Linked DNA regions of Methylomagnum ishizawai. The protein of the gene in region 1 interacts with the protein of each later gene in a pairwise test. Links are inferred from orthologs where the notes say so. Each region holds a gene or a part of one and is shown in the gene's direction. Other genes may lie near its edges. The genes, in order: ribD and accC.

Region 1 (11,325 bases):
CGACGAGCAAATCATCTTCGCCTCCGACCAGCCCCGTGGCGGACAGGCCCATCTCTATCCGCAGTTGGACGAGTACGAGGAAGCCCCCGCCATCACCGGGCTGTGGAAGCTCAACCCCAAGACCGGCAAGCAAACCATGCTGACGCATTCGCCTTCCGGGGATTTCAAGCCGTTCGTGGATAGCTATGGCCGGGTGACCTTCACCCGCTGGGACCATTTGCAACAGGACCAGCAAGCCGCCAGCGACCGCAATTTCGGCGATTACTACGGGACGTTCAACTATTCCAGCGAAGCCGCCAACGCCAAAATCCTCAACAGCCGCGCCGAGGTGTTCCCGGAACCCCTGGCCTCCGACACGGTGTCCCTGGCCGGCACCCATCTGAACGGACTCCGCTTCAACCATTTCTTCCCCTGGCAGGTGCACGAGGACGGCACCGTCTTGGAACTGGTCAACCATATCGGCCGCCACGAACTAGGGGGCTCCTACGTCCAGGGTGTCTTCAAGGACGATCCGGCCCTGACCGACCAGACCAATCCCGCCAACCCCAACAAGATCGAAAATTTCCTCCAGATCGCCCAAGACCCGACCCAGCCGGACGATTTCATCGGCATCGACGCCCCCGAGTTCGGCACCCACGCCGCCGGCCAGATCGTGCGCCTGAGCCACGTCAACCCGCTCTACAACGCCGACCAGATGCGGACCGCCTATCTCACCGACAAAAGCACCGCTTCGTTCACCGGGGACGGCGAGCAGCCGACGCCCGAAAATAGCGGCCATTACCGCGACCCGGCCATCCTCTCCGACGGCAAGCTGCTGGCCACCCACACCTTCGAAACCCGGGCCGACCGCGACGAAGGCACCCAGGCGGCGGATGGCTTCCATCCCAAATCGCGCTACGCCTTCCGCATCCGCCTCGTGCAACAACAGCCGGGCGGCACCTGGGCGGCGGGACCGACCCTCACCGATGGCATCAGCAAGGACGTGAGCTACTACAACCCGGATTCCCTGATCCATTACTCGGGCGAGCTATGGGAATTGCAGCCGGTGGAAATCAAGGCCCGGACCAAGCCCGCCCAGCCACCGTCGAACCTGGAAGCGCCGGAAGCCCAGGTCTTGCAGGAAGCGGGCGTGGACGAGGCGGCCCTGCGGCAATACCTCAAAAGCAAGGGACTGGCCTTGGCCGTGATGCGCAACGTCACCCGCCGCGACCATAGCGACAAGCAACAGCCCTTCAACCTGAAGGTGGCCGATGGTGGCGTCCAGACCGTGACTCCGGTCGGCAAGGTCTACGAGGTCGCGCATTTCCAGGCATTCCAGGCCGACCAGATCCGTGGCTTGAAAGGTTCGGACGGGCCGCGCCCCGGTCGGCGGGTGCTGGCCCAACCCCTGCACAGCGTCAAGGCCAATCCGCCGCAAGCCGCGGACGCGCCCCAAGGCAGCGTGAAGATCGCCAGCGATGGCTCGGTGGCGATGCTCCTGCCCACCCGCCGGGCGCTGACGTGGCAATTGACCGACAAGGACGGCAACTTCGTGGTGCGGGAGCGCAATTGGCTATCGCTGCAACCGGGCGAAATCCGCACCTGCCCGGCCTGCCATGGCGTCAATAGCGCCGACCAACTCGGCCAGCCCACGCCGACCAACAAGCCGGAGGCGTTGCGGGAGTTGCTGGCTTATTTGAAGAGCATCGGGAGCCTGTGATCTGTGACGGCGGGGGGCGGATTCAAACCCTCCGCCCCCCGTCGATCCCGACCGGCCCCAAACCCGTGGCAACCACATCGAGATTTCACATCCCGGACCGTCAGCCGTCTTATCCATCGAAGTGAGGCATCCAGCCAAGCATCGACGACCGGGAGCGACCCATGGCCAAACAACCCTCGAACGGTAGCCTCTACGTCCTGTGCTATGCGGGGGGCGACTCCGGCCCCTTGCTCTTGATGACCCGTCGGCAATTGATCCAGAAACAGGTCAACGGACGACCCGTGGACGGTGTGATCCCCGATTGGGCGGGACAATCGGCCCCCATCGCCGGCCTGCCCACCACGGTCTCGCCCTTGGACGCCGCTGCCTATTCCCTATTCCTGGCCCTTACCGGCATCGATCTCGCCGACCCCAACACCGCCCAGACCTACGGCGTGCTACATGCCACGCTCAAGCAACCGCAGGACGCCAACTACAACCCGGTCCCGGTGCTGTACGTGGAATGCCCGGCTTCGGGATTGACGGCCTTGGCGCGGGACATCCAGGCCAATATACAGAAGCTCGTCCCCCGCGAAGGCATCCTGCAAAGCGTCGCGACCCAGCGCGTCCCGGAAGCCAAGAATTCGCTCGGCCCGGTCCCGGCCCCGCCGGATGGCTGGCAAGGCTATGTGGTGCAGAACTATTACAAGGGCAGGCAACCGGGGCAGTTCAACACCCAAATCGATGTTTTGGCCAAAACCCTCGGCGAGAACAGCGCCCATTCGGCGGTGCCATTCCAAATCGCCATCGATAATCTGCCCACTCCGACACCAACCCCAACCCCCACGCCCGCGCCAACCCCAGCGCCAACCCCAGCGCCGACGCCCACACCCACGCCACCCCCCGCGCCCGTGGAGACTTATACGATGATCGCCAACAACAATCCCTATCCCATCCGGGTGAAGGCGGGCATCGCCAATCCAGGCGACTGGGCCTCGACCACCCACCGGCCCGATAAAACCTTCCCAGGCGTCAATATCGATGCTTTCGGCGTGGTGACGGGCCGGGCCGATATCGCCAGCACGGCGGCCTCGGCGGTGGTCCAGATCGAGATGACGGTCGAGGGCGGCGGCACGCCGATCACCTTCAGCTACAACCAGAAAGATGCCCTGTCGTTGCTCAACAACCAATTGCTCGGCACCTTCGGCGGTAGCACCAAATACACCGTGTATGAATCGACCCAGACGACCGGCGCGGGCAAACCGCAGTTGGTCCTGATCATTACCGAAGCGAGGGGGTAGCAGCCATGCCGTGGATGACGGACCTATACAACAATGCGGTCGGATTCAACGCCCGGCCCTTGCACCAAATCACCATTCCCGGCACGCACGATGCTGGATGTTATGTAGATCATCTCTATGGCAACTTCCAATCACGCACCCAAACCCAGACCATAGGGCAGCAACTCGCGGGCGGAATCCGCTATTTCGACCTGCGCCCCTATCAAGCCAACTATGTCACCGGCAGATCGTTTTGGACGTTCCATGGCCCCTTCTATACCGGCGGTCAAATCGACGGCCCCAATGGAATACTCGCCCAAATCACCAATTTCATGGCTAATCTGGCACCTGGAGACCGGGAGCTTGTCATCCTCAATTTTTCGCACTTCAATCTCAAATTAAACTTCAGCAATGCCGACCACCAAGCGTTAATCAATACGATCACCCTTGCCTTAGGCAACCATCTCGTCCCTTATACCCAAGCCCAAATCAACCTATTCGATGCCCCGTACTGGCAATTACTTTCAAATCCCGCAGTCGGCGGGGGGCCACCTGGCGTGATGGGAGCCACCCCCCAATCATCCCGGGTCGCCATTTTGTACGATGGCGCACTCGACCAAAACCTGGAAGGCTATGTTACTGCCAATGTCAACGCGCTTCCGCCGGGTTTCTTTGTGATTTCACCCAAGTATGCCCCTGCCGCCAATCCGATATTCCTCTTCGACCAATACTCGGCTACCGGCAGCTTGAACATACTACGCGCAAACCAGATCGACAAACTATTGAACCGGGCCAATTATCCCTACAGCACAAAAGCCTGGGCCGCAGCGGCCGGAAATTGGCCCCCGAACGCTGCGGGTGGGGTAGCCAGCACCCTCCATTTGTTTTCTTGGACACTCACGCCACAACCGTATGGCGATCCAATTCCCGCGGCAGCCAATACCTCCAACCCAGCCCTACCCGGAATATTCTCGGTCGGCACCCGTGTGATTGATAGCGCTGGCAGTCACCATCCCTGTTCTGGCGTGGACCAATGGGCGGCTTGGAATTACGATCCGGCCAACGATCCCAAAATCAACATTCTGTATGTCGATCACTACACCTCGCACTCATACAGCAATCCGGCCTCACCGCTCAACGGAGTGCCCATACCCGTGGCCTTCGCCGCAAGGCTCAACGTAGGCCCGATCTGGCCGATGACTTGGTGACATCCCCCCAGAATCCGGGCATCCCGCCCGCCGCCCGGATTCCCCAACGCCCCCGCCCGCGAACACTCCGGCACCGCCCCGGCCCCGTGCCACGCCCCGCCATTTCTGCTATAAACACCCCCTCACGCGGCCCGCCCACGCACACCCGATGCCGGTCCCGCCCCTTCTTCTCCACCCCCGCGAAGGTCAGAAATCATGTTTAGCAAAGGTATGGAAATCGCCGGTTTCGACGACGAACTGTGGTCGGCCATCCAGAACGAAGTGGACCGCCAGGAACACCACATCGAACTCATCGCCTCTGAAAACTACGCCAGCCCCCGCGTCCTCCAGGCCCAGGGTACGGTGCTGACCAACAAATACGCCGAAGGCTATCCCGCCAAGCGCTATTACGGCGGCTGCGAATACGTCGATGTGGTCGAAAGCCTCGCCATCGACCGCGCCAAGCAATTGTTCGGGGCCGACTTCGCCAACGTCCAGCCGCATTCCGGTTCCCAGGCCAACGCCGCCGTCTACATGGCCCTGCTCAACCCCGGCGACACCGTGCTGGGCATGAGCCTCGCCCACGGCGGCCACCTGACCCACGGGGCCAAGGTCAATTTCTCCGGCAAAATCTACAACGCCTTCCAATACGGCCTCGACACCAGCACCGGCTATATCGATTACGAGCAAGTCGCGGCCCTCGCCCAGGAGCATCAGCCCAAGATGATCGTGGCCGGTTTCTCCGCCTATAGCCGCGTGGTCGATTGGCAGCGCTTCCGCGAGATCGCCGATTCGGTGGGCGCTTTCCTCCTGGTGGACATGGCCCATGTCGCGGGCCTGGTCGCCACCGGCCATTACCCCAGCCCGGTGCAGATCGCCGATGTCACCACCACCACCACCCACAAGACCCTGCGCGGCCCGCGCGGCGGCCTGATCCTGGCCAAGGCCAACGAGGAGATCGAGAAGAAGCTGAATTCGCTGGTGTTCCCCGGCATCCAGGGCGGTCCCTTGATGCACGTCATCGCCGCCAAGGCCGTGGCGCTGAAGGAAGCCCTGCAACCCGAGTTCAAGGAATACCAACAGCGCGTGGTGGACAACGCCAAGGCCATGGCCCAGCGCTTCGTGGACCGGGGCCTCCAAATCGTCTCCGGCGGCACCGACAACCACCTGATGCTGGTGGACCTGATCGCCAAGGGCATCACCGGCAAGGCCGCCGACGCCGCCCTGGGCCGCGCCCATATCACGGTCAACAAGAACGCCGTGCCCAACGATCCGCAATCGCCCTTCGTCACCAGCGGCATCCGGGTCGGCACCCCGGCGGTGACCACCCGCGGCTTCAACGTGCAGGATTGCGAAACCCTGGCCGATTGGATGTGCGATGTGCTGGACGACCTGGAGAACGAGGCGGTCATCGCCAGGGTCCGGGACAACGTCAGCGAGATTTGCCGCCGCTATCCGGTCTATGCCGATTAACCAGGCGGGCATCCGGCGGGCGGCCCGCGCCGCCCCCGGCCCCGTGCGCGAGGCCAACCCGATATGCGCTGTCCCTTTTGCGGAGCCCACGATACCCGCGTCATCGACTCCCGGCTGTCCCAGGAAGGCGACCAAGTCCGCCGGCGGCGCGAATGCGTCGAATGCAAGGAGCGCTTCACCACCTACGAAGCCGCCGAACTCAACCTGCCGCGCATCGTCAAGAGCAATGGTAGCCGCGAGCCGTTCCGGGAAGAAAAGCTCCGCGCCGGGATGCTCCGGGCCTTGGAGAAACGCCCCGTCGGCAGCGACCGCATCGAAGCCGCCATCAACCGCATCAAGAAGCAACTGCTGGCCCGCGGCGAGCGCGAAATCCCCTCCCGGCTGATCGGCGAAAACGTGATGCGCGAACTGGGCGAACTCGACCATGTGGCCTATGTGCGCTTCGCCTCGGTCTACCGTAGCTTCCAGGACGTGAACGCCTTCCGCGAAGTCATCGACCAGTTGGAAAACCCCCAAGACGGCGGCGCGGCCCATCCCTCCGATCCCCCCGCCGCTTCCTGAAACCCCCGATGAATGCCCACATCCCTTGCTCCCGCGCCGACGCGGACTACATGGCCCGCGCCCTCCGCCTCGCCGAACGCGGCCTCTATACCACCGATCCCAACCCCAGGGTGGGCTGCGTCCTGGTGAAGGCGGGCCGCATCGTCGGCGAAGGCTGGCACCGCAAGGCCGGGGGTCCGCACGCCGAAATCGAAGCCGTGGCCGTGGCCGGGACCGAAGCGCGGGGCGCGACCGCCTATGTCAGCCTGGAACCCTGTTGCCACCACGGCAGGACGCCCCCCTGCACCGAAGCCCTGATCGCCGCCGGGGTAACGCGGGTGGTGGCCGCGCTGGAAGACCCCAATCCCAAGGTGGCGGGCGCGGGCATGGCCCGCTTGGCCGCGGCGGGCATCGACACCCATTGCGGCCTGTTGGCGGGCGACGCCTTGAACCTGAACCGGGGTTTCTGCCAGCGCATGGCCACCGGACGCCCTTGGCTCCGCAGCAAGCTGGCGATGAGCCTGGATGGCCGCACCGCGATGGCCTCGGGCGAAAGCCGGTGGATCACCGGAGCCGATGCCCGCCGCGATGTGCATCGGCTGCGGGCGCGGAGTTCGGCCATCGTCACCGGCATCGGCACCGCCCTGGCCGACGACCCCGAACTCACGGCCCGGCTCGGCGAAGATGCGGGCGCAATCGTCCAGCCCATCCGCATCGTGCTGGATTCCCGCCTGCGCCTGCCTTCCACGGCCCGGCTCGCCGATGGCCGGGTCCGCACCGTGGTCCTGACCACGGCGGCGGGCCGCGCGGCGCGGCAGGATATCCCCGCCACGCTGGAGATGGCCGTCCTGCCCACGGACGCGGAAGACCGGATAGACTTAACGGCGGTGGTCGAATGGCTGGGCCGGGCCGGTTGCAACGAGGTCTTGGTCGAGTCCGGCCCCACCCTGAACGGCGCCCTGTTGCGGGCCGGACTGGTGGACGAGTGGATCGTCTATCTGGCCCCGGTGGTCCTGGGCGACCAAGCCCGCGGCCTGTTCCATCTGCCGGGGCTATCCCGCATGGCCGACCGTCATGAATTGCGGCTGGCCGATACCCGGCAGGTCGGGCAGGATATCCGGCTGACCTTCCTCAAAGCGTGATGCCACCCCATCCCCCCAAAATACCCATAGGCCTACCCCATGAGTAATATCACCCTGCTGTTGTTGAGCGCCGTCCTGTTGCTGGTGGTGCCCATCGGATTGATGCTGTTCTACAAACCCCTGGTCTTCCACGTCTCCCGGCTGTTGGCCTCCTTCCTCCACAAACAGGGCCGGTTCGACCAAGCCCTGCCCCTGCACCTGAAAACCCTGGCCCGCCTCGAAAAGAGATTCGGCAAATCCCATTTCAAGCTGGTCGATACCCTGAACAGCATCGGTGATATCCACGCCGCCAAGAAGCAGCACGACAAGGCCATGGATTATTACCAAAGGGCGCTGGCGATCCAGGAACGCAAATACGGCCAGGACCATATGAACATCGTGGATTGCCTCAACAACGTGGCCGATGTCTACCGCTCGCAGGGCCGCCACGACAACTCCCTGCCCTTATACAAACGGGCGTTCGAGATCACCGAATCCAGCCTCGGCAAGGACCATCCCAATGTCGCGATGAGCCTGGACAACCTGGCCGGTGCCTACCATGCCAAGGGCCAGCACGATATCGCCCTGCCGCTGTATGCGCGGGCCTTGGATATCGCCCAGCGGAAATTCGGCAAGAAACACGACCAGACCCAGGCCATCGCCGAGCATCAGGCGTTCTGCGCCCAGCGGATGAGCAAATAGGCGGCCACCCTCCGGCGGGCGGACGCTATACCCGCAGCGCCACGCAACCGGCCTTGGCCAGATGGGCACAAGCGGCCAAGGCGGCATCGGTCGGGATACCGGCCCGCTGGGCCAGCCGCTCCACGGTCAGCGGCGCACCTTCGGCGAGCGGGGCGAGCAGGGTTTCGGCCAGTTCCGGGCTGGGCAGGAAGGCTTCGGCATAGACGAACAAGGGATGTCGGCGCAAAACCGGCCAGTCGGCGGCGGCGGGCAGGCGCGACACCACGGTGTGCGGTGTCAATATATGGCTGGGATAGCTGGCGAAAGCCCGGCAGGGGTCCATGCGTTGCGGCACGCCGCCGGACAGGGGATAGGCCGGGAATTCCGGGCCATGGGCGCGGATATCGGCCAGATGGTCCCATAGCGCACGGTAGCGGGCATAGACCACCGACCAATCGAATTCGGTGCGGGCCCGCAGGCGTCCCGCCCCGCCCAGGCGATGGCGCAAACCGGGGTCCGCCAGCAACGCGGTCAGGCGCTCGGCCAATTGCCGGTGATCGACCGCGACGTGCTGGCAGACCGCCCCCAGGTAGAAATCGTAATCGTACACCCCCGCCTCGTGGCGCAAGGCATACGGCTCGCCCAAGGGCGCGGGCGGCATCCAGGTCGCGATACGGAAACCATCGACCCCGTCGCGCACCGTTTCCCTATAGCCATCCCAATCCGTGACCACCGCCGGCAAACCCGCCGCCATCGCCTCGACCGGCGTCAGACCGAAGGTCTCCTGGATATTGTCCACCAGCGATAGGAACAAATCCGCCGCCGCCCAGGCTTGCTGGCGGGCCGTGGCGTCGCGGCCATCGGTCCACAGCGGGCGCACCGTGGGCGCGAATTCCGCCGCCGCGCCCTTGAAGACTTCCTCGATATTGGGATTGGAAAACCAACCGCAATGCAATAGCACGGCTTTGCGGCCGCTTTGCCGGGCGGCGGTTTCCATGCCCCGGTACATGGCGTGGGGATGGGTTTTGGCGTGGAAGCTGAGCCGCCCCAAGAACAGCGCCACCACCTCGTCCTCGGCGATGCCCAAGGCGGCGCGGGCGGCCTGGCGGGCTTCCGGGGTTTGGGCGAAGTCGTTGCAATGCACCCCGAGCGGGATCACCGGCAATTGTGGCAGGGTGAAGCGCTGCGCCCCCAACCGCCACCGCAGATAGTCCGCCTGGGCCTCCAGCAAGGTCCGCACGGTGGCGCCCACCGATTGCGAAGTGCAGATCAAGGCGTCCCAGGGCATCACCGGCCCGGCCAACAGCCCGGTGATCGAATTCATCGCCCCGTGCGAGGCCGTGGTATGCGTCACCCCGACCGCCGACCAAGCGCGGGGGTCCACCCGCAGGCGCAGGTTGGCGAGTTGGGAGATATCGGGATCGGGACGGTAGACGGTGCCGAGTTGGCCCAGGAGGTCCGGGCGGTCGGCGGGTGCCCAGCCGGTGGGCGTGTTGGGATCGATCTCCGCGACCCTGGAGGCGAAAATATCCGCCAGCTTGCGGTCCCTGGCATAGACCCAGAGCGCTTCGTTGGGCAGGCGGCCCGCCACGGCGGCGCGGAGGAAGCCATGGCCGGCGGCTTGCCGCCCCATAAGCTTGCCGCCCTTGATGTTATAGGCATCCGGTTCGAAGACGATGGCGACATTGGCCCGGCGTGGGGTGGATTCGGCGCTGCTCATAGGGGTGTGGCATTTTCCGGCGGTGGTCTCGGGGACGGACGGGGCGGGGCGCTCGGGAGAAACCGGCGGGGGCGGGAACGGGGGTTTCCCGTCCATGTCCCGGTGCCGCGCATCCGTCGATACGCCGCGCAACCCCGTGGCCGCGTTGGCGGTGCATTCTACAACGCCGCGCGGGGGGATTTGCGCCAGGCGGAATTCCATACGCCCTCCCCCATGGAGACATAGCCCATCCCCGCCACAGCCCCCTTTCCCCACCTGTGCCATCCGCCCGCCCATGGGCGTGTATACTCATTCAAAAAATGGTATTTTAAGCCGCCCCAAAAAGGTGGATTACCGTATCCGACCGATGCCAAGCCCTTGATTCAAAAATAAATCATCGGCACACATCGGGTTCGTGGCCCCAGGTCCGGGCGCTGCGGCTAAAAGCCCCGGTACACCTGGATACAATACTCCACATCCCGCCCCAACCACCCCGCAGGAGACCCGTCACGATGGTATCGTAAGCAGGTCAACACGACCCAACCCGAGAATAATAAGCACGGATAATCATATCGGTTTCGCCGCCCCGTCCGCATCCGCGGCACCCGCCCCCCCCCGAATCCACCCCGGCACCGCCAGGACGCGCCCCCGTCCGTGCCGCAGGGTATCGAGCGCGGGCAGGCCCAGGCGATAACCCCGAATAACACAGAGAATTCACCAGGGTATCCAGTTATGAAACCAGCCACCCGTTTCCCCCTCCTCCTGATCGGGCTGAGTTCGGCGCTCCTCCAAACCCAGGCCGTGGCCGGACCGCCCGCCCTCATGACGGCCACCGTACACAAGCAAGCCTCCAGCACCACCGACTGCCAGCTCAAGGCCACCGAAATCCTGGAAAAGCTGCACCTCGAAATCGAAGACCACGGCAACGGGACCGTGTTCGGCTACGGCGAGCGCAGCACCGTCTCGGTGAACTGCCAGGCGATAGGCGACGATGTCTACATCCCCATCGCCGTGGCCAGCCAAAAGGAAGAAGCGGCGGACCTCATCATGGGCTATGTCCGGGACTATATGAAAGGCAAGTCCAAGCCCCTCGCCGAGGCCCCCATCGACGCCTCCAAACCCCGCCGCTCCGCCGACTAGGCCGACCCAAGGAAAGCAGCCCCATGAAGCGCCTTTGCCTGATCCTGGCGGTATTGCCGATGCTCCCCGCCTGCACCCGCCAAGCCCAACCCAATAAAGGCCCGACCCTCCCGCCGCTCAGCACGGTGGCCGCGTCCATCGCGCCGGGAATGAACCTGCAAGAAGCGGAAAAGAAACTCTCCGGGCATAAACCCGCGCTGATGTTCACCAGCCAGGATGGACAGCGGGGGGTCTGGGAACTCAACGAGCGCGAAACCAACCCCCGCACCAACGCCATCCACGCCTACCGGCTGCTCCTGCAATTCGACGCCCAGGGCAAGCTCCAACGGCCCCTGCTGTCGGAATGCCAGTTCCCCGACCAGGAAACCAAGGGCGCCTCCTCCACCCCCTCCACCCTGTGCTACCGGCGGCTGCTGCTGCCGTTCGAGAAGCCGGTGGTCTACGACGCCCTCAAACGGCTGCTGCTCAACTCGAACTTCCAGATCGAACATTCCGAGCTCGATTCCGGGATCATCACCGCCAACGG
Region 2 (11,181 bases), 180 kb from region 1 along the record:
CCGCTTGTTCGATGATGCCGGCGCAACCTTGGCAGTGCATCCCTTCGATGGTGAGACGCTGGGTGGGCATGGAGATGTCTCGCTGGGCGGTGGGGGGCGGGAAGGACGGGCTGGTTCTGGCGGCGCGGTCCAGGAGGCCGCCGTCCCGGCGGGGCGATATGGGTGTCGTGGCCCGGATGGGGGTGCGACCGAATCCGGGCCACCGGGTGGCCGACCCGCGCCGCTCAGTCCCGTTCCCGTTTGAATTCCCCCTCAATGACCCGCTGGCCTTGCGGCGGTTCCGTCCCGTCGCCCGGCAGCACCACGAACTTTTGCAGCAGATAGCCCGCCAACTTTTTCCGGCTCGCCGGAATCAAACAGGCCAGTCCCAGGATATCGCTCAGGAATCCCGGTATCACCAAGAGCAAGCCGCCCAGGGCCACCAGCCCGCTTTCCAACATTTCCAGGGCCGGGGTTTCGCCCCGCGCCAGGGCGCGTTGCACGTTCATCCAGGTCGATAAGCCCTGCGAGCGCAACAGCGACATTCCCAGGCCGGCCGCGCCCAGCAGCAGGGCCAGGGTCGCGACGAAGCCCAGCGCCCCGAACAGCTTGATTAGAAGGTAAAGCTCCAGGAGCGGCAGGGCCACCACGGCGGCCAATAACCATTGTCTAATGTCCATCCCATCCTCATACGGTAAAATTCGGGAAAACCCAGGACTTTTTGCCATGTCCACCGCATACTGTCTAGTTTTCTGCACCTGCCCCGACGCCGATAGCGCCGGGACGTTGGCCGACGCCCTGGTCGCCGAGCGGCTCGCGGCCTGCGTCAATATCCTGCCCGGCCTGGTTTCGGTCTACACCTGGGAAGGCAAGACCGAGCGGGCCTCCGAACACCTCCTTGTGATCAAGACCGAAGCCGCGCTCTATCCGGCCTTGGAAACTTTCATCCAATCCCGCCATCCCTACGATGTCCCCGAGATCGTCGCCCTGCCCGTGGCGCGTGGCTCGGCTCCCTATCTGCACTGGATCAGCACATGCCTACATCCTCCCGAAGAACCATGATCTCGAACCCGCCGTCCATCCGCCGCCTGGGAGCCTGGGGCGGCTTTTTTGTGCTGTGCCTGTGGTGCGTGGGCGCGGCCTGGGCGCTGGAAGGCAAAGACCTGTTGCCGGCCGAACAGGCGTTCCGGAGCGCGGCCCGGATCGAGGGCGACGCCGTGTTGTTGGATTGGGAGATCGCCGAGGGCTATCACCTCTACCGCAAGAAATTCAAATTCGCCACCCAGACCCCAGGGGTCCAATTGGGCGAGCCGGTGTTGCCCGAAGGCAAGCTGAAACACGACGAGATTTTCGGCGAGATGGAGGTTTACCGGCACCATGCCCAAATCCGTCTGCCGGTGGCGCGCCAAGAGGGCGGGGCGCAAGCCCTGGCTTTGGAGATGAGCGTGCAGGGCTGCGCCGATGCCGGGGTGTGCTATCCGCCGCTCAAACGGACGCTGCGCTTGGATTGGCCCGCGCCACCGCCGTTGAATGTCGCGGCGGCGTCGAATTCGGTGCTGGGCGGGGCGCTCCATGCCTTGGGGCTGAAAACGGGTTCCGGCCAGGATGAACTATTGCCCGCCGAGCAGGCGTTCCGGTTCTTCGCCGAGGTGAAGGACGATCATACCCTGTGGCTGCATTGGCAGATCGCCGACGGCTATTACCTCTACCGCGAGAAGTTCAAGCTCGCCCTGGCCGGGACGCCGGGCGTCACGCTGGGCGATTACCAGATTCCCCCTGGCGAACCCAAGCACGACGAGGAATTCGGCGATGTCGAGGTGTTCCACAAAACGGTGGCTTTCGCGCTGCCGCTGGTGCGCGGCGCGGCCCAACCGCTCAAACTGGCCTTGAAGGCCGGGTTCCAGGGGTGCGCCGACCGCGGCGTGTGCTATCCGCCGATGAACCAGACGGTCGAGTTGCCATTGCCCGCCGCCGGTACGGTTCAGGCCGGCGCGGAAACCACGCCCGCGCCCGGAGCCGCCCCCGCCGGCGAATGCGAGATGAAATCCGCCGCGGGTTTCGTCGAGGACGCGCCGCAGTCCGAGCAGTGCCAGATTTTCTCTTCGTTGCAAAACGATTCGCTGTGGCTGACGGTGGCGAGCTTCTTGGGGATGGGCTTGCTGCTGGCTTTCACGCCTTGCGTGTTCCCGATGATTCCCATCCTGTCCGGCATCGTGGTCGGCCATGGCCATCATCTGACCACCCGCCGCGCTTTCTTCCTGTCGCTGAGCTACGTGCTGGCTTCGGCCTTGGCCTATGCGGTGTTCGGGGTGTTGGCGGGGCTGTTCGGCGGCAATCTGCAAGCCTTGTTCCAGGAGCCCAGGGTCATCATCGCCTTCAGCGCGGTGTTCGTGGTGCTGGCCTTGTCGATGTTCGGCTTGTTCACCCTGCAAATGCCCGGTTTCATCCAGGACCGTGTGGTCGGTTGGAGCAACCGCCAGCATGGCGGCACGCTGGCGGGCGCGGCGGTGATGGGGGCGCTCTCGGCCTTGATCGTCGGGCCGTGTGTCGCGGCCCCGCTGGCCGGCGCCTTGATCTATATCGGCCAGTCCGGCGATTGGGTGCTGGGTTTTTGCGCCTTGTTCGCGCTGGGGCTGGGGATGGGGTTGCCGCTGCTGGCCATCGGGGCTTCCGCCGGGAAGCTGCTGCCCAAGGCCGGTATCTGGATGAATTCGGTGAAAGCCGTGTTCGGTGTGGGTTTGCTGGGTATCGCCGTGTGGTTGTTGGCGCGTATCCTGCCGTCCGCGGCTTCGATGTTCCTGTGGGCTTTGCTGCTGATTATCCCGGCGATGTATCTGGGGGCGCTGGATACGCTGCCGCAGCCCGCTTCGGGTTGGCGCAGGCTGTGGAAGGGCGTCGGGATCGTGATGCTGGCCTATGGCGTCCTGCTCTTGATCGGCGTGGCCGCCAACACGGGCGATCCCTTGCAACCCTTGCGCGGTTTGCAGGCGGTCGCGGCGGGCGGTACCGGGACGGCGGCCCCGCAATCCCTGGAATTCCGGCGGGTCAAATCGGTGGCCGAACTCGACCGCGAAATCCAGAAGGCCCAGGCCGCCGGGCGTTGGGCGATGCTGGATTATTACGCCGATTGGTGCGTGTCCTGCAAGGAGATGGAGCGCTATACCTTCACCGATGCCAAGGTGCGGGCCGCGTTGGCCGATGTGGTCCTATTGCAAGCCGATGTCACCGACAACACCGAGGACGACACGGCCCTGCTCAAGCGCTTCGGCTTGGTGGGACCGCCGGCCACCTTGTTCTTCGGGCCGGATCAGGAGGAGCGCAAGGCGTTCCGGGTGGTGGGCTATATGGACGCCGAGAACTTCGTGGAGCATGTGCGGAAGGTGGTGCGCTGATGACCGGCAAAGTGTTGTATCCATTGATCGCGGTCGCCGCCTTGCTGGCCGGTATCGCCACCCAACACTGGCTGGCGTCCCCCACGGAACCCATCCTCGAACCGCCGCTGCACGATCTCGCGGGCACGCCGCACGCCTTGGCCGAATGGCGCGGCAAGGTGGTGGTCCTCAACTTCTGGGCCACTTGGTGCCCGCCATGCCGGGAGGAAATGCCGGAGTTCTCGCGCTTGCAGCAGGAACTCGGCCCGCAAGGCTTGCAATTCGTCGGGGCCGCCATCGACGACCCGGAAGAGGTCCGTAATTTCCTCAAGGACAACCCCGTCGATTATCCCATCCTGCTCGGCGACGAGCGCGTGCCGCATTGGGCCGACCAACTCGGCAACCACCTGTCGGTGTTGCCGTTCTCGGTGGTGTTCGACCGCGCGGGGACGCCGGTCGCCATCCATACCGGCGGCTTCGAGCGCCAGCAAGTCATCGATCTCGTCCGGCCCTGGCTGGAAACCCGGCCCTGAGTTCCGCGCCGAAATCCTGGGTTATTTGCACCAACTGCCGCGATCATCGCGGAAAATCCGGCTTCATGGACAAGATTTGCCGGTTTCGGCAAAATACCCGCGCTTTTTCCCTTACAATGCCTTTAACCGGAGGTTTTCCCGTGGCGAGCATCTTGGTCCTGAACGGCCCGAACCTGAACATGCTGGGGGTCCGCGAACCCGAGGTCTATGGTCGGCAAACCTTGCAGGACATCGTGGATCGGCTCGCCAGGATGGCGGAAACCCGCGGCCACCAACTGGACGCCTTCCAGAGCAACGCCGAGCATGAATTGATCGAACGCATCCACCGCGCCTACCATGAAAAGGTGGATTTCATCCTCGTCAATCCCGCCGCCTATACCCATACCAGCATCGCCCTGCGCGATGCCTTCCAGGCCACCCGCATCCCGTTCATCGAGGTCCACCTCTCCAACATCCATGCGCGTGAGCCGTTCCGCCATCATTCCTATCTGTCCGATATCGCCCAGGGCGTGATTTGTGGGCTGGGCGCTTCCGGTTATGGCTTGGCCCTCGAGGCCGCCTTTCAAACCCTAGAGCAAGGTCGATAACACCATGGATATTAGAAAAATAAAAAAGCTGATCGAAATGATCGGCGAGTCCGATATTGCGGAAATCGAAATCCGCGAGGGAGAGGAATCGGTCCGTATCAGTCGGCAAGGCTCCCAAGCGGTCGCCGGGCCGCAATACATCCCGATGATGCAGCCGGGGATGCAGCCCATCGCCTATCAGCCATCGCCAGCGCCGGCCGCCACCCCGGAAGCCCCGGCGGCGGGCGAGGGCGACCGCATCACCGGGCACGTCGTCCGCTCGCCCATGGTCGGCACCTTCTATCGTTCGTCGGCTCCAGGGGCCAAGGCTTTCGTCGAGGTCGGCCAGCGGGTCGAGGCCGGGGAAACCCTGTGCATCATCGAGGCGATGAAAATCCTCAACCAGATCGAGGCCGACAAGTCCGGCACCGTGGCCAAGGTCATGGTGGAGAACGCCCAGCCCGTGGAATATAACCAGCCGCTGTTCGTCATCGAATAAGCCGCCCCCACCCCAAGGTTATCTCCATGCTCGGTAAAATCCTCATCGCCAACCGGGGCGAGATCGCCCTACGCATCCTCAGGGCTTGCCGCGAACTCGGCATCAAGGCCGTGGCCGTGCATTCCGAGGCCGACCGCGACCTCAAGCATGTGCGCCTGGCCGACGAATCGGTGTGCATCGGCCCCGCGTCCTCGAAGGAAAGCTATCTCAACGTGCCCGCCATCATCAGCGCCGCCGAGGTGACGGATTCGGTCGCCATCCATCCCGGCTACGGCTTCCTGTCGGAAAACGCCGATTTCGCCGAGAAGGTGATCCAGAGCGGCTTCATCTTCATCGGTCCCCGGCCCGACACCATCCGTATGATGGGCGACAAGGTCGCCGCCATCGCCGCCATGAAGAAGGCCGGCATCCCCTGCATCCCCGGTTCCGACGGTCCCCTGGGCGACGACCACGAGACCAATATCAAGATCGCCCGCCGCATCGGCCTCCCGGTCATCATCAAGGCGGCGGGCGGTGGCGGTGGCCGCGGGATGCGGGTGGTGCATAGCGAGGCCAACCTCCACAGCGCCATCAACCTGACCCGTGGCGAAGCCGCCGCCGCCTTCGGCAACGATATGGTCTACATGGAGAAGTTCCTGGAGAACCCGCGCCATATCGAATTCCAGGTCATCGCCGACAGCCATGGCAACGTGGTGCATCTGGGCGAGCGCGATTGCTCCACCCAGCGCCGCCATCAAAAGGTGATCGAGGAAGCGCCCGCGCCCGGCATCGACGAGTCCAAGCGCCAAGCGATGGGAATGCGCTGCGTCAAGGCCTGCCAGGAAATCGGTTATCTCGGCGCGGGGACTTTCGAGTTCCTCTATCAGGATGGCGAGTTCTATTTCATCGAGATGAACACCCGCGTCCAGGTCGAGCATCCCGTCACCGAGATGGTCACGGGCTTCGATATCGTGAAGGAGCAATTGCGGATCGCGGCGGGCGAAAAGCTTTCCATCCGCCAGGAGGATGTGGTCCTGCGCGGCCATGCCATCGAATGCCGCCTCAACGCCGAGGACCCCAAGAGCTTCATGCCCAGCCCCGGCTTGATCGAGCAATTCCACATGCCCGGCGGCCCCGGCATCCGGGTCGAAACCCATATCTACAATGGCTACAAGGTGCCGCCATATTACGATTCGATGATCGGCAAGCTCATCGCCCACGGCGAGGACCGCGCCAGCGCCATCGCGAGGATGCGGACCGCGCTGGCCGAGATGGTCATCGGCGGCATCCGCTGCAATATCCCCTTGCTGCTGGATATCATCAACGACGCGGCGTTCGAGGCGGGTGGGCAGAACATCCATTACCTGGAGCAGAAACTGGGGCTGAAGCACTGATGTGGCAGCAATTCGCCGTCGTCGTCGACGAAGCCGGGGCCGAGCCGCTGTCGGACCTGTTCATGGACCTCGGGGCGGTGTCGGTCGGTTTCGAGGACGCGGGCGACCAGCCCTTGTTCGAGCCGAAGCCGGGCGAGACGCCGCTGTGGAATCGTACCCAGGTGGTGGCCTTGTTCGAGGAGGGCGCGGACGAAGCGGCGGTCCGCGCCGCCGTGGAAGCCCGCTTCGGCGGCGCGTTGCGCGAGTGGAAAGCCTCCGTCCTGGAAGACCAGGTGTGGGAGCGGGCGTGGTTGGAGCATTTCAAGCCCATGTCCTTTGGTAAGCGGCTGTGGATTTGTCCCACCAGCTACGAGCCGCCCGCGCCCGAGGCGGTCAATGTCTGGCTCGACCCCGGCCTCGCCTTCGGCACCGGCACCCATCCCACCACCGCGCTGTGCCTGGAATGGCTGGACGGCCAGGAGGTGGCCGGAAAGACCGTGCTGGATTACGGTTGCGGCTCCGGGATACTCGCCATCGCCGCCTTGAAACTGGGCGCGGTCCTGGCCCATGGCGTCGATATCGATCCCCAAGCCCTCACCGCCAGCGCCGACAATGCCCGCAAAAATAGCGTGGAAGCCGGGCTGGAACTCTATCTGCCCAAGGCGCTGCCCGCGCTGGAAGCCGATATCGTGCTGGCGAATATCCTGGCCGGTCCCCTGGTCGAATTGGCCGACGCCATCCTGGCGCCTTTGCGGCCCGGCGGCGGCCTGGCCTTGTCGGGCATCCTCGCCACCCAGGCCGACACGGTACGCGCCGCCTACGCCGACCGGGTCGAATTCGCGCCGACGCTGGTGCGGGAGGATTGGGCCTTGCTGTCCGGCGTCAAGCGGGCCGGGTGATGACGAAGCGGTTCCGGTGCCCGGCCTGCCAAACCGAGTACCGCATCGGAACCCAGGAATTACGCGCCAGCCAAGGGGAAATCCTCTGCAAGCATTGCCATACCGCCTTCAACGCCTGGCCCCGTGCGTCGGCGCGGAACCAACTCGCGGGACCGGACCGGAACCCGACCGCCGCGCCGCCCCGCTTCGGGCACGGGCGTTTGGAAGAACTGGACGAGGCCCAGGCCTTTGGGAAAATCGACATGCCCGCCACCACTGACCGCATCGGGCGTAAGCCCCGCCCCAAATCCACCGGTTTCCCCGAACTGCCCGAACCGCTGCGCTGGGGAGCCGCCGCCTTGGGCCTATTGGCGCTGTTGGGCGTGCAGGTGTTTGGCTTCGAGGGCAAGCGTCTGGCCCAGAACAGCTATGCCCGGCCCGTGCTGGATAGCCTGTGCGCGACTTTCGGCTGCGAACTCGCGCCGTTCAAGGACACCGCCCATATCGCCACCCTGGACCGCGCTTTGAGCGCCAACCGGGACAGCAAGGAAATCCTCGATTTCCACATGGTGTTCGCCAACCAAGCGACCTTGCCGCAGGATTTCCCCGATGTCCGGCTGGTGCTGAACGCGCTGGACGGGCATCCGCTGGCCGAGCGGGTGTTCGCGCCGATGGATTACCTCCCGGACTGGCAGGAAGGCGCGGAGATGCCGGTCGGCAAGTCCTACGAAATCCGCCTGACCCTCGCCAAGCCCAGCCGGGAGGTGGGCGGCTTCACCATCGAATTCCGGTAATTCCGCGCCCGGTCACTCTATATCCACGCCCACATAGGGATTGTGGCGCATCTCCTCGCCGAAGGTGGATACGGGACCGTGGCCGGGAATGAACACCACGTCCCCGCCCAAGGGAAACAGCCGCTCGCGGATGGATTTCAACAAGGTGGCGTGGTCGCCCTGCGGGAAATCGGTGCGGCCTATCGAACCCTGGAACAGCACATCCCCCACCACCGCCAGCCGTTCGCCCCGGTGGAAGAACACCACATGCCCCGGCGTGTGCCCCGGACAATGCAGCACCTCCAGGGTTTCCCCGCCGAATTCCACCGTGTCGCCCTGGTCCAGCCAGCGGTCGGGCACGAAGCCCTTGACCTTGGGAAAGCCGAACATCTGGCTTTGCTGGGGCAGCAACTTGATCCAGAAATCGTCCAGCCGTTGCGGGCCTTCGACCGGGAGGCCCAGGCGCTCGGCCAGTTCCGCCGTGCCGCCGGCGTGGTCGATATGGGCGTGGGTCAGCAGGATTTTCACCAGCTTCACGCCCGCCGCGTGGGCTTCCTCCAAAATCAGGTCCAAATCCCCGCCCGGATCGATCACCACGCCTTGCAGCGTGCGCTCGCACCAGAGCAGGGTGCAGTTTTGCTGGAACGCGGTGACGGGGACGATGAGGGCTTTCATGGTGGCGGCTCGGCAAAAGGGGGAATGGTAGCGGATCGGGGCCGGTTTGGTCTTGCGGAGGGTGTGCGTAGAATGGGGCTTATTTCCACGGCGCGGCTGGGGAAAACCCCCGCCCACCGCCGGGCCATTCATGCGGGAGGGTGCCATGGTAGACCTGAAAGAACTCTTGATCCTCAAGGACAAGCTCATCAAGTCCAAGGACTTCAAGGAGCCTTGCGATTATTTCCTGGGCCATTTCGCCGGGCAGCCGGAGTTCATGCGGATGGGCGAGCCGGTCGATGGCGAATTCATGCGGCCCATCGTGGTGGAACTCGGCAACGCCCTGCTCAAGCGGAGGCCCGGCGAGGTCCGGCTGATGATGACCGAAATCGCCGAGTACCATTTCCTGCACGGTGCCTGCCTTATCGATGGCAAGCCCGCCAACCTCATGTATTTCCGGGATATCGATATGGGCATCCTGTCCCTGTTGCACGAGGACGCGCAGGGGGTGGTGATGGCGCGGTTTTCCTGCGTGTACAAGCCGCCACAGCCGCCGCGCGCCCTGCACTGAGCCGTCTTAGCGCAGGAAGTCCGGCACCGGCCAGGGATCGCAAGGGTTGAGGCTGGCTCCCTGGGCGATCCGTTCCCGCGCCGTTTCGTCCAGCGCCTCGCCGCAAGCGTCCTCGACGCGGCGGAACTGCGCGTCCAACTGCTTCGCCTCGGCTTCCTTGCCGGTCTTGCGGTAAACCGCCGCCAACAGGTTCATGGCGCTGGCGGTCAAGGGATGTTCCGCCCCGAACATGGCGGTGCGGGTTTCCAACAGGCGCTTGATCGCGGTTTCCGCCTCGGCGTAGCGCTGTTGCCGCAGATAGGCCAGGGTCAGCCCGTTCAGGCTGGTGTCGAAGAACAAGCCCGGTTCCAACTTTTCCCCTAGGCGCATCGCTTGTTGACAGGCCGCTTCCGCGTCCGGGTAGCGGGCTTGGTCGAGTGCTTGGTCGCATTCGCCTTGCGACCGGGTCCAGGCGAAGATTTGCTCTTCGTCGGCCTGGGCCAGCACGGGCAACAGGAGGAGGAGCGGGGTGGCGCGGCGGATCGGCATGGTTGCGGGTGGGGGGTTGGTGGGTGGGTGCGGCCTTCCCTGGCCGGTGGGTTTTATTCGCTGGCACCGGCGTAATAACGCGCCAGTTGCTTGATTTCCTCGTCGCTGAGTTGTTGGGTGAGCGAGCGCATCCGGCTGTAGAGGTCGTTATGGCGCTCGCCGGACTTATAGGCGAGCAGTGTTTGTTCCAGATAGGCCGCCCGCTGCGCCGCCAAGGCCGGAATATCGATCTTCTGGCCGCGCCCGTCCGCTTCGTGGCAGGCTTGGCAGGGCGGCAGGATGCGCTTGCCGTCGCCGCGCCCGACCAATTGCTCGATGTTGTCCGGGATCAGCATTTGCTTCCGCCATTCGGGGGCCGGTTCGCGGCTGTAATAGGCCGCGATATCCGCCGCGTCCTGCGCCGACAATCCCGCCACCATGCCCGCCATGACCGGGTTTTGGCGGCTGCCGTCCTGGTAGTCGCGGATTTGCTTGTAGAGATAGGTGGCGAGTTGCCCCCGCAAGGACGGGTTGGCGGCGTTGCCCGGCGTGGGCGCGTGGCAGCCCTCGCAGGTGGCGGCGAGCTGCTTGCCCTTGTTGGGGTCGGCGCGTTCCACCTGGCGCAGGGTATCGAGCGTCCAGGCGACCTGGGAGGAGGGTCCGGCCCAGGCGAGGCCGCTGAAAACCGCGCAGGCGGCGAAGAGATGGTGCGGTTTCATCAGTACCCCCATGGGATCGAACCGAAGGTTTTGGCCAGGAAGAATTGCAGGATCGGATAGCCGAAGTTCAGCACCATCAGCCCCAGGATCGCCACGTTCCACACCTTGAAGCCGTTCAGCAAAGGATGGACCGGGCCGTCGGCGGGCTGGTAGCCGGCGTATTCGACCTCGAAGGCTTGTTCCGCCGCCGGGCGGGCCTGGGATTGCCACAGGATATAGGCGAACAGCAGGGCCGAGCCGGTCAAGACCAAGCCGCCGACGATCATCGCCAGTTCGTAGGGGTCCCAGGCCAGGGTCAGGAGGCTGTTATAGGCCACGCTGGAAATGCGCCGCGGCTGGCCGAGCAGCCCCAGGATATGCCAGGGCGTGGTCATCAATACCATTCCCAGGAACCAGGACCAGAGCTGGATCACCGGCAGGCTGGCGGAACACAGGGGCTTGCCGGTCAGCCGCGGCCAGATGTAATAGCCGACCGCCATGTACAGGATGACCGTGGTGCCGGCGAAGATCAGATGGAAATGGCCCGACACCCAGGCGGTGTTGTGGACCATGGCGTTCATGGCGTAGCTGGCGTTGACGATGCCGCCGAAGCCGCCCGCGATCAACATCAAAAAGGCCAGGATCGCCGCCAGCACCAGGGGCTCCCGCCACGGCAGGGCGCCGATCCAGCCGAACAGTCCGCTACCGCCACGCCTGCGCCCGGCGATTTCCATGGAGGCGATCACGGTGAAGCCGGTCAGCAAGGTGGGCAGGGCCACCAGGAAGGTGCCGACCCCGTG

What was found.
Region 2: the proteins of ribD (region 1) and accC interact in binary tests that used the Escherichia coli proteins (3 or more experiments, as listed by UniProt). The link is inferred for Methylomagnum ishizawai from one-to-one orthologs.

Annotation. Positions count from the first base shown.
Region 1 is NZ_AP019783.1:1,235,498-1,246,822, reverse strand. Bases 5,280-8,243 are described here. They hold ribD (bifunctional diaminohydroxyphosphoribosylaminopyrimidine deaminase/5-amino-6-(5-phosphoribosylamino)uracil reductase RibD), read left to right. Parts: upstream 5,280-6,187; coding sequence 6,188-7,300; downstream 7,301-8,243. Other genes in these bases: K5658_RS05735 (glycosyltransferase family 4 protein), read right to left, coding at 8,007-8,243; K5658_RS05740 (tetratricopeptide repeat protein), read left to right, coding at 7,340-7,981; nrdR (transcriptional regulator NrdR), read left to right, coding at 5,682-6,179; glyA (serine hydroxymethyltransferase), read left to right, coding at 5,280-5,618. In the rest of the region: K5658_RS05770 (HzsA-related protein), read left to right, coding at 1-1,699; K5658_RS05765 (hypothetical protein), read left to right, coding at 1,861-2,979; K5658_RS05760 (PI-PLC domain-containing protein), read left to right, coding at 2,994-4,166; more of glyA, read left to right, coding at 4,362-5,279; more of K5658_RS05735, read right to left, coding at 8,244-9,680; K5658_RS05730 (hypothetical protein), read left to right, coding at 10,392-10,799; K5658_RS05725 (hypothetical protein), read left to right, coding at 10,823-11,325. UniProt on the Escherichia coli protein: Converts 2,5-diamino-6-(ribosylamino)-4(3h)-pyrimidinone 5'-phosphate into 5-amino-6-(ribosylamino)-2,4(1h,3h)-pyrimidinedione 5'-phosphate.
Region 2 is NZ_AP019783.1:1,058,395-1,069,575, forward strand. What follows is about bases 4,328-7,147. They hold accC (acetyl-CoA carboxylase biotin carboxylase subunit), read left to right. Parts: upstream 4,328-4,974; coding sequence 4,975-6,321; downstream 6,322-7,147. Other genes in these bases: aroQ (type II 3-dehydroquinate dehydratase), read left to right, coding at 4,328-4,470; accB (acetyl-CoA carboxylase biotin carboxyl carrier protein), read left to right, coding at 4,475-4,948; prmA (50S ribosomal protein L11 methyltransferase), read left to right, coding at 6,321-7,147. In the rest of the region: K5658_RS04885 (urease accessory protein UreH domain-containing protein), read right to left, coding at 1-70; K5658_RS04890 (FxsA family protein), read right to left, coding at 225-659; divalent-cation tolerance protein CutA, read left to right, coding at 706-1,041; protein-disulfide reductase DsbD, read left to right, coding at 1,038-3,371; K5658_RS04905 (TlpA family protein disulfide reductase), read left to right, coding at 3,371-3,883; more of aroQ, read left to right, coding at 4,024-4,327; more of prmA, read left to right, coding at 7,148-7,199; K5658_RS04930 (zinc-ribbon and DUF3426 domain-containing protein), read left to right, coding at 7,199-7,972; K5658_RS04935 (MBL fold metallo-hydrolase), read right to left, coding at 7,985-8,626; K5658_RS04940 (hypothetical protein), read left to right, coding at 8,772-9,176; K5658_RS04945 (tetratricopeptide repeat protein), read right to left, coding at 9,183-9,704; K5658_RS04950 (c-type cytochrome), read right to left, coding at 9,758-10,402; K5658_RS04955 (b(o/a)3-type cytochrome-c oxidase subunit 1), read right to left, coding at 10,402-11,181. UniProt on the Escherichia coli protein: This protein is a component of the acetyl coenzyme A carboxylase complex; first, biotin carboxylase catalyzes the carboxylation of the carrier protein and then the transcarboxylase transfers the carboxyl group to form malonyl-CoA.